4 regions of the Bacillus sp. ISL-75 genome follow, and region 3 is predicted to be linked to each of the others. Evidence: predicted binding sites of a transcription regulator. Region 3 holds the regulator's gene; each other region holds the start of a gene.
The links. The regulator Rex, encoded in region 3, represses fermentation and respiration genes when NADH is low (regulators of the CRP and FNR family bind a similar motif). The targets are predictions, from matches to a motif close to TTGTGAAATATTTCACAA.
Positions count from the first base shown of each region.

Region 1: J7E63_RS23720 (DoxX family membrane protein) is a predicted target of Rex. The motif match lies at 1,089-1,106, and genes of this name have one in related genera.
Region 2: J7E63_RS22160 (cytochrome c3 family protein) is a predicted target of Rex. The motif match lies at 1,053-1,070, and genes of this name have one in related genera.
Region 4: J7E63_RS15040 (L-lactate dehydrogenase) is a predicted target of Rex. The motif match lies at 1,202-1,219, and genes of this name have one in related genera.

Region 1 is NZ_JAGGQX010000062.1:144,013-146,221, reverse strand. It holds gene J7E63_RS23735 (SRPBCC family protein) at 1-86, shown strand, start outside; gene J7E63_RS23730 (SRPBCC family protein) at 143-532, shown strand; gene J7E63_RS23725 (hypothetical protein) at 631-852, shown strand; gene J7E63_RS23720 (DoxX family membrane protein) at 1,198-1,707, shown strand; gene J7E63_RS23715 (hypothetical protein) at 1,769-1,990, opposite strand; gene J7E63_RS23710 (class I SAM-dependent rRNA methyltransferase) at 2,167-2,209, opposite strand, start outside.
Region 2 is NZ_JAGGQX010000058.1:8,708-10,916, reverse strand. It holds gene J7E63_RS22160 (cytochrome c3 family protein) at 1-949, opposite strand, end outside; gene secA (preprotein translocase subunit SecA) at 1,488-2,209, shown strand, end outside.
Region 3 is NZ_JAGGQX010000051.1:33,605-35,813, forward strand. It holds gene ystJ (NADP-dependent malic enzyme) at 1-585, opposite strand, end outside; gene J7E63_RS20075 (redox-sensing transcriptional repressor Rex) at 743-1,399, opposite strand; gene moaC (cyclic pyranopterin monophosphate synthase MoaC) at 1,436-1,933, opposite strand; gene J7E63_RS20085 (ABC-F family ATP-binding cassette domain-containing protein) at 2,112-2,209, shown strand, end outside.
Region 4 is NZ_JAGGQX010000033.1:3,258-5,466, forward strand. It holds gene J7E63_RS15035 (MFS transporter) at 1-130, opposite strand, end outside; gene J7E63_RS15040 (L-lactate dehydrogenase) at 173-1,126, opposite strand; gene J7E63_RS15045 (BglG family transcription antiterminator) at 1,522-2,209, shown strand, end outside.

The sequences.
Region 1 (2,209 bases), on a different contig from region 3:
GGTCCCATTACATGCCGCGCATTAAAGATTTTGCAGAAGGCAATGATCCGGGTGTAGACCCATGGTCCGAAATGGCCATGCATTAATTTTTATAAAAAATAAATAACCTTTTCTATTGAATAATATATTGGAGGAATAAAAAATGACTAAAACAATTCATCAAGAAGTAGTTTTCAATGCCAGTCCTGGACTTATATATGAAGCACTTACAGATTCGAAACAATTCAGCAAAATGACGGGAGGTGCACCTACAGAAATCAGTCCCGAAGCTGGTGGTACTTTTTCTTGTTTTGGCGGCATGATTCTTGGGAGAAACATTGAGCTTGTTCCAGGTGTGCGAATTGTACAAGCTTGGCGAGTAGCGAACTGGCCAGAGGGTGTTTACTCTATTGCTAGGTTTGAGCTAGAAGAACAAGAATCAAAAACCCTTTTGGTTTTCGACCACATTGGTTTTCCTGAGGCTGAAGGAGAACATCTTGCAGCAGGATGGGGAGCGAATTACTGGAACCCATTAGAAAAATATCTAGGATAAGGTACATTTTACGTAAAATGCTTGGAGCGTATCCAAGCATTTTTTTACTATATGACACTTGGTCTGATGGACAAAACTCGTTAGAAGGGCTGGGGGATTTGTCCTTCAGACCGTCGATGATGGACAAATCTCGTTGGAAGGGCGGGGGATTTGTCCTTCAGAAAGCCGATGATGGACAAATCTCGTTGGAAGGGCTGGAGGATTTGTCCTTCAGACCGCCGATAATGGACAAATCTCGTTGGAAGGGCGGGGGATTTGTCCTTCAGACCGTCGATGATGGACAAATCTCGTTAGAAGGACTGGAGATTTGTCCTTCATAACGCCGATGATGGACAAATCTCGTGGGAAACCCGGAGATTTGTCCTTCATAACACCGATGATGGACAAATCTCGTTGGGAAACCCGGAGATTTGTCCTTCATAACGCCGATGATGGACAAATCTCGCCGGGAAACCCGGGGAGCTGCCCTTCATAACGCCGATGACGACCAAAACTCACGAGTGTATGGGAAAAAGATCTTGTTCGTTTGAAATTTGTTCAAATCTTTTTTACAAATATGTGAAATAGTGAACAATCCACCCTAATTTCAAAATAAGTTTGGTATAGTAATAATGTAGTTAGCACAAACAAACAACTAAAAAATAAATTAACAAGGAGTGTTTCACATGGTAGTAAATTGGTTAAGAGAAAACAAAGTTGCCGCTGGAATTTTAACAGTTCTTCGCTTATATATGGGGTATTCTTGGATTACAGCTGGGTTCCACAAATTATCAGGCGGTTTCGATGCTTCTGGCTATCTTAAAGGGGCAATCGCTAATCCAGTGAAAGGTCCAGACGGCGCGATGGTTTATGGCTGGTATGTTGATTTCTTAAAGCATTTCGCCTTACCAAACGTTGATATTTTTAACACGATCGTCCCTCTGGGAGAATTCTTAATCGGACTTGGTCTTATTCTTGGATGCTTAACAACTGCTGCTATGTTCTTTGGACTTGTAATGAACTTTTCATTTTTCTTAGCAGGAACCGTATCACATATTCCAACAGATCTTTTCCTAGGTGCAATTATTCTTTTCTCAGGCTACAACGCTGGTCGCATCGGTCTTGACCGTTGGGTTATCCCATTCATTCGCAACACAGCATTTAAAGGGAATAAAACTGTAAAACATAATGTTTAATCCAAACAAAAAGCGACGCAGTCTTGGTCATCCTACCAGATTGCGTCGCTTTTTTTTAATACTAAAAGCTTTTATCTTCTTTTAAACTTTCTTTGTTCATATACCAATTGGTTACCTGTGTAAGGATGGCAAACATGAAAAAGAAATTCATAGCCCAGACATTAATAAACGGAGCCACCCCGCCAAATTCAATCGTTTCAAGACCTTTTAGCTTCATCACAATCATCGACTCGATAAAAATAAGCACAAAACCAACAACACCAGCAATAGCCGCTCTAATCATATCGTTTCCCCCAGAAATGATTTTTTTTATTTATGTAAGTTAAGGAAGTAGCATTTTTGACAATTTCGTGAACATCTTCCCTCTATTATATTGCAAAAATGGGATTTACAACACCCTGGAAAATAAAAAAAGGCCCTCCCCCACATTTCATTGCATGAGGGTGTCAGGCACCATTCTTATCTTATTTTTTTAATAAATACTACCTTCAAGTAGTCCCCT
Region 2 (2,209 bases), on a different contig from region 3:
ATGCCATCGAAAGCTTAACGTCTTTTAGTTGTTTTCCTACTGCTTGTAAGATGATATCTTGAGTTTTTTGATCATGAGCTGCTAATGCTTCTGCTTCTGTCGTTTCACCTTCATGTGTTGCCTCAGTTGTTGTTGCTTCAGTTGCAGTCTCTTTGGTATTTTCGGTAGTACCTTCTTTTTTGTTTTCTTCGAGTTTTTTCTCTAGTTCTTCTGGATTTGGCGGAACGCTGTAAGCAGCTTCCTTCCAAGGTTTTACGCCATTGTTCACTTTATCGTGGCAATCAATACAAGTTCCCATGTTAGGTCTTAGATATTTCTTTTCCATCAATTTTTCGGCAGATTCCTTTGTCCATTCGCCGCGAACTTCTTCAACGTTGATACCGCGTGTTGCCATCTTCGCATGAACAACCCCTGCATGGCAGGTAATACAAGGAATATCTTCTTCGATATGGCCCTTATGGTTAACCTTTAAGTCACCCGATGCAGTAACAAGACGGTTCTTCGAGTGACATTGTAAACAGTTTTCGTTTGAAACAGCTTCTTCTTCGGTTTGAACGATTTGTTCAGGTACACCTGTTACGTGGTAGTACACTTCTTTCACTGACTTCATTTTGTGGGTAATCATGTTGGTGAAACCTGGCTTGATGTGACACTGTACACAAGATATCTGATTGTGGGCACTAGCAGTAAACGTTGAATATTCTGGTGCCATTTCGTGACAACTCGCACAGAATGTCGGCGAGTTTGTCATGGTAAGGACCCCATATCCTCCACCAAAAACAACGATACAACCGACAAGGGAAACAAACAGTAATTTCCACCTGTTCACTGGATTCTTCCAGTCAATCCCTCGAAACTTTCGCCATAATCCGTGAATCAGGCCAGCTTTTTTTCTATCTTCTCTACTATCGGGATCTTTATCTTTATTTTTTTTCCCCCAAATGGCCACTTAATTCACCCTTCCCATTTTGGATTCTTTCTCTATATATTTTCCATATTAACCTCTCTAAAGGTAGTATCTAACATTGTAAGAGTATATTCCAATGTACAATTTGTGAATATTTACTCATAGAAATCCGGAGTGGAATTCCCACTAAAAACAACATAAAAACGTTGTTATTTAAAGGTTGGATTAACACTACACGCGTGTTGTTTAATATGCATAATATTGTATTTTTATTCAATTTTAATTTTATTTATTCAAAAACACATTAGGACTTATAGGTAGTTTTCTTGGTTGAAAGTTATTCTCAACAGTTGCCATTAGTCTGTCATATTTGACGATAAATCGAACATAACAAAAGGCTAGTTTAGAAGTTTGACTTTAGTTGATTAATTATAGTAGATTGTACGAATCTTGCTTCCCTCTACATTGTTGTCACTGTATTGAGGAAGTGGTAAGATTAAAAGGAAAATTATCGAATATTTTTGACTAGGATTTTTTAAAAAAGAGTGTATTAGTCTCGAAATAAAGGAGCGTTCATCAAATGATGGGGATTTTAAATAAAGTATTTGATCTGAACAAGCGTGAGCTGAAGCGGTTAGACAAGCTTGCAACGAAAATTGACGCATTGGCTACGGAAACAGAAAGACTGACCGATGACCAACTGCGGGAAAAAACAGAGGAGTTCAAGGCCCGCTATCAAAACGGGGAAACACTCGATGATTTGCTCGTTGAAGCGTTTGCCGTTGTCCGTGAAGGCGCCCGCCGTGTACTTGGTTTATATCCGTATCATGTTCAGTTAATGGGGGGTATTTCTCTCCACGAAGGGAACATTTCCGAGATGAAGACTGGTGAAGGTAAAACGTTAACCGCGACCATGCCCGTTTATTTGAATGCTCTCTCTGGTAAAGGAGTTCATGTTGTTACGGTCAACGAATACTTAGCAAGCCGTGACGCCGATGAAATGGGTCAGTTGTATCAATTTTTAGGCTTAACAGTCGGCTTAAATTTAAATAGTATGGATAAGGATGAAAAGCAGGCAGCCTATGCCGCGGATATTACGTATGGAACAAATAATGAATTTGGTTTCGATTATTTGCGTGATAACATGGTCCTATATAAGGAACAAAAAGTACAACGCCCACTTTTTTATGGAGTGATTGACGAAGTTGACTCGATCTTAATTGACGAAGCCCGTACCCCATTAATTATTTCAGGTTCAGCGGCAAAGTCCGCTGTCCTTTATATTCAAGCCAATGCCTTTGT
Region 3 (2,209 bases):
TGAACCTGCTCCGTTTACTGCAACACGAATATCTTCAATTTTTTTATCCGCTAATTTTAACGCGTTGATTAGACCAGCGGCTGTTACAATCGCGGTTCCATGCTGGTCATCATGAAAAACAGGAATCTCGCAGGCTTTGCGGAGGCGGTCTTCAATTTCAAAGCATTGCGGCGCAGCAATATCCTCCAAGTTCACTCCGCCAAATGTTGGTTCTAGCAGCCTGACGGTTTCTACGATCTGGTCTGTGTCAGTGGTGGCCAAGCAAATGGGAAAGGCGTCAACATCTGCGAACGATTTGAATAACACGGCCTTTCCTTCCATCACAGGCATCGCAGCTTTTGGTCCAATGTTTCCAAGCCCCAGAACCGCTGTCCCATTGGATACAACTGCGACTAGATTGCCCTTTGAGGTATAATCATAGACTTTATTTTCGTCTGCATAAATTTCCAAACACGGCTCTGCCACACCAGGTGAATAGGCTAGGCTTAAATCTTTTGCATTATGTACTCCCACCTTAGAATAAATCCCAACCTTGCCTTGGTGTTCCTTGTGCATTTTTAATGCTTCATCTCGTAAAATTGACATTGAATTTCCCCCACTTCCGTTAGTAACCGCTTGCATTTCATCTACCTACATCTTAGTCCATAAGAAAGTATTTTTATAGATTATGTAATTAAAAAAAGCAGGGATTTAATCATACAAAAGGCCTTCCACAAATTTCGTGGAAAGCCTTTTTAACTAATTATTCTTCATCTATTTCCACCGTTGGATAATGCTTTAAAAAGTAGACTAGCGATTGAAGCTCCACTGCCAAGTCAATATGATGGACCCTTATTAATGGTGGAACATTTAATCTTGCTGGAGTGAAATTTAAGATTCCTTTTACATTCGCTTGGACCAGTCGATCGGTTATCATTTGTGCGGCAGGAGCCGGAACCGTTAATATCGCCACAGAAATATTAGTTTCTGATAAAACCTTCTCTAAATCATCCATAGGATGAACGGGTACCTCGCGAATCATGGTTCCCATTTTGTCGGGATCCACATCGAAGGCGCATTCTATTTTTGTGTTATTATTTTTTAAAAAGTTATAGTTTAAAAAGGCAGTCCCAAGATTTCCGACTCCTATTAAGGCAACCTTAGTTAATTCATCCTGATCTAAGGTCTTACGGAAGAAGGATATTAAGTAATTAACATTATACCCATAGCCCTTTTTCCCTAACGCACCGAAATATGAAAAGTCGCGGCGAATCGTTGCTGAGTCTACCTTTACTGCTTCACTCAATTCCGCTGAAGAGACCCTTTGCTTGCCGGAACTATGCAGGTTTTTTAGAAATCGATAATAGAGGGGCAGCCGTTTTGCTGTCGCCTGTGGTATTTTCGTTGTTTCATTACTCATAATCTCCCACACCCCATGAATGGTTTAGTTAAAAATTTATTTAACTCTTTCATCTCTTTTAAAATCACCGTTTTTACCGCCCGTTTTTTCGACAAGATACGTCGGGCCAATTACCATACCTTTATCAACGGCTTTACACATATCATAAACTGTTAAGGCACATGCGGATACGGCTGTTAACGCTTCCATTTCCACGCCTGTGCTCCCCTTCGTTTTAACGGCTGCAGCAATATATAATTGATAGTTCTCATCCTTATCCTGTTCCCAAGAGAAAGAAATATTAACACCTGTTAATGGAATCGGATGGCACATTGGAATAAAATCCCATGTCTTCTTTGCTGCCATGACAGCTGCTATCTGGGCCACTGCTAAGACATCGCCCTTCTTCATCTCATTATTAGTTATTTTATCATAAATTTCTTTACTAACGGTAATGCTGGAGTGAGCAAGCGCCGTACGTGCCGTTTCCGGCTTATCACTGACGTCGACCATTTTTGCTCTGCCTTCTTCATTAAAATGCGTAAATTCTGCCATATAAAAAATCCTCCCATCAAATCATACACTATTTTACCTTATATGTGTGTGAAACTTTGAACTAAATATTACATTTTTTGACGATTTAGGACCCTTACTCCGCTAATAAGGCGAGCAGTTTATTGCCGACATACCGGGAATAAGGTACACTAATCCTATGTAATAGAGGTGAATGAGAATGATTTTGCTACAGGTTAATCAATTACAAAAATATTATGGTGCTGACCTTATTTTATCGAATATTAAGCTCGAATTACAAACTCGGGACCGTGTTGC
Region 4 (2,209 bases), on a different contig from region 3:
CGAAAAAGGTTTCGGTTATTTGCGGTGTCAAGGAAGAGCCCGCCACCCAGTTCATGGCAAAGGTTACATAGGCCAGCCATAAAACAGCCATCATAAAATAACCTTTTTTTGTATGATTAATCGTTTCCATACTCTCATCTGCTTTCATTCGTGTTTTCAACTCTAAACATTTCTAGATGACAGGTTTCATTGTTTCTTTTAATACGGTAACCGAGTGGCTGAATTGTTCCTTTTCCTTTTCATTTAGCTGTATTTCAATCACTTCACGGATTCCTCCGCGGTATATGACAGCCGGAACACCGATAAATACATCCTCCTGTCCATATTGTCCATCTAGATAGGAGGAGACCGTTAGGATACAGTTTTCATTGTTTAAAATTGCCTTCGTAATTCGAACGAGGGACATGCCGATTCCATAGTACGTTGCACCTTTTCGTTCGATGATATGATAAGCCGCATCACGGACATTAACGAAAATATCTTCTAAACAATCTTTGTTTGGTTCGTTTTTCCTTGCTGAAAGTTCTTCAAGCCTTTCAACACCCACTGAGGCACGGCTCCAAACGGGAAGTTCTGTATCCCCGTGTTCGCCAATGATATAGGCATGAACATTTCGTGTGTCCATATTGAAATGCTGACCCAGCGCAAAGCGGAGACGCGCTGAATCTAATACGGTACCAGAACCAATCACACGCTCTTTTGGCAGCCCAGACTCCTTCCAGGTCACATAGGTTAAAATATCGACAGGGTTTGTTGCGACCAAGAAGATGCCGTCAAATCCACTGGCCATAATGTTTTTTACGATTTGTTTAAATATTTTCGTGTTCTTTTCCACTAATTCTAATCGGGCTTCACCAGGCTTTTGAGCCAACCCTGCGGTAATGACCACTAAGTCTGCACTTTCACAATCTTGATAAGACCCGCTCCACACGTTGATAGGTGACGGAGCAAACGGAATCCCGTGATTCAGGTCCATCGCTTCCCCTTCAGATTTTGCCTCATTGACATCAATGAGAACTAATTCTTCCGCCACTCCTTGATTAATCATTGAATAAGCATAACTGCAGCCGACAGCACCTGTTCCAATTAAGGCCACTCGATTTACTTTTTTATTTCTGTTCTCCATTATGATCAGCTCCTATATATAAATGTCATCATTCGCTAGTAATTAATAAGTTAACGGTGTTAGTATATCACTTGTTTGTGAATGATTTCACAATATTTGTGGCATAAATATGACTCTTTCCATGGAAGCCTTTACATTTTTGAAAAAGCGTGATTAAGTGTGGGGATGGTTATTTTTGAAAAAAGCGTGATTAAGTATGACACTGTTATTTTTCGAAAAAAAGCGTAAGTAATTATGAGGACGGTTATTCTTCGAAAAAAAAGCATAAAGGTGCCTAAGGATAGGAAGGAATTTAGCTTGTTTGGGTTCCAGGTTCATCGTTCGCATTGTTTTAATTGATTAGCGGACAAAATAAAGATACACTTACCTATATTGTTTTTAGAGCGGGTGCACGGATGAATAATAGACAAAAAGAATTGCTACGAATATTGCTCGTTCATGAAGAAGGGGTATTGCATATTAAGGATTTGTCGGAAGAGCTTGATTGTGCGGAAAAAACGGTTCGGAACGATTTAGATCGATTGGAGGAGTTCCTCCTCGATTATCCAAGCGCCAGCCTCATCCGGAAGCCGGGCCTTGGGATTGCGATTGAAAGTGATGAAAGTGCTCGGTCGCAAATTTTGCGCAGTCTTCTTTCGAGCGAGCCGAAAACCAATGAAGAACGGCTGTTTGAAATGGCCTATCAGCTGTTAACAAGTGATAAGGCGATCACCTTACAGCATTTTGCCGATCGATATTATGTTCCTAAAGCGGCGATAAAAAAAGATATCGAGACGATTACGGATTGGCTCGAGCGGTTTGAGCTCGAACTCGTTTCGAAGCCGCGGGTGGGAAATGTGATTCAAGGATCAGAATTGAAGAAACGAAATGCTTTGGCGCACTTGTCTGAGCTATTTTTACATGAAAAAAATGTCGTGTTGGATTTATTTTTACCCTATGAGATTTCGACCGTTAGGAATGCCCTTAAGGATATGCAGGGGCGATTTTCGATTGCCTTTTCAGATGATGCCTTAGAGAGCTTGCTCGTTCATGCACTGATTATGGTGAAACGGACCCGGCAGCGGTCGCCTGTATTTGTCCAAG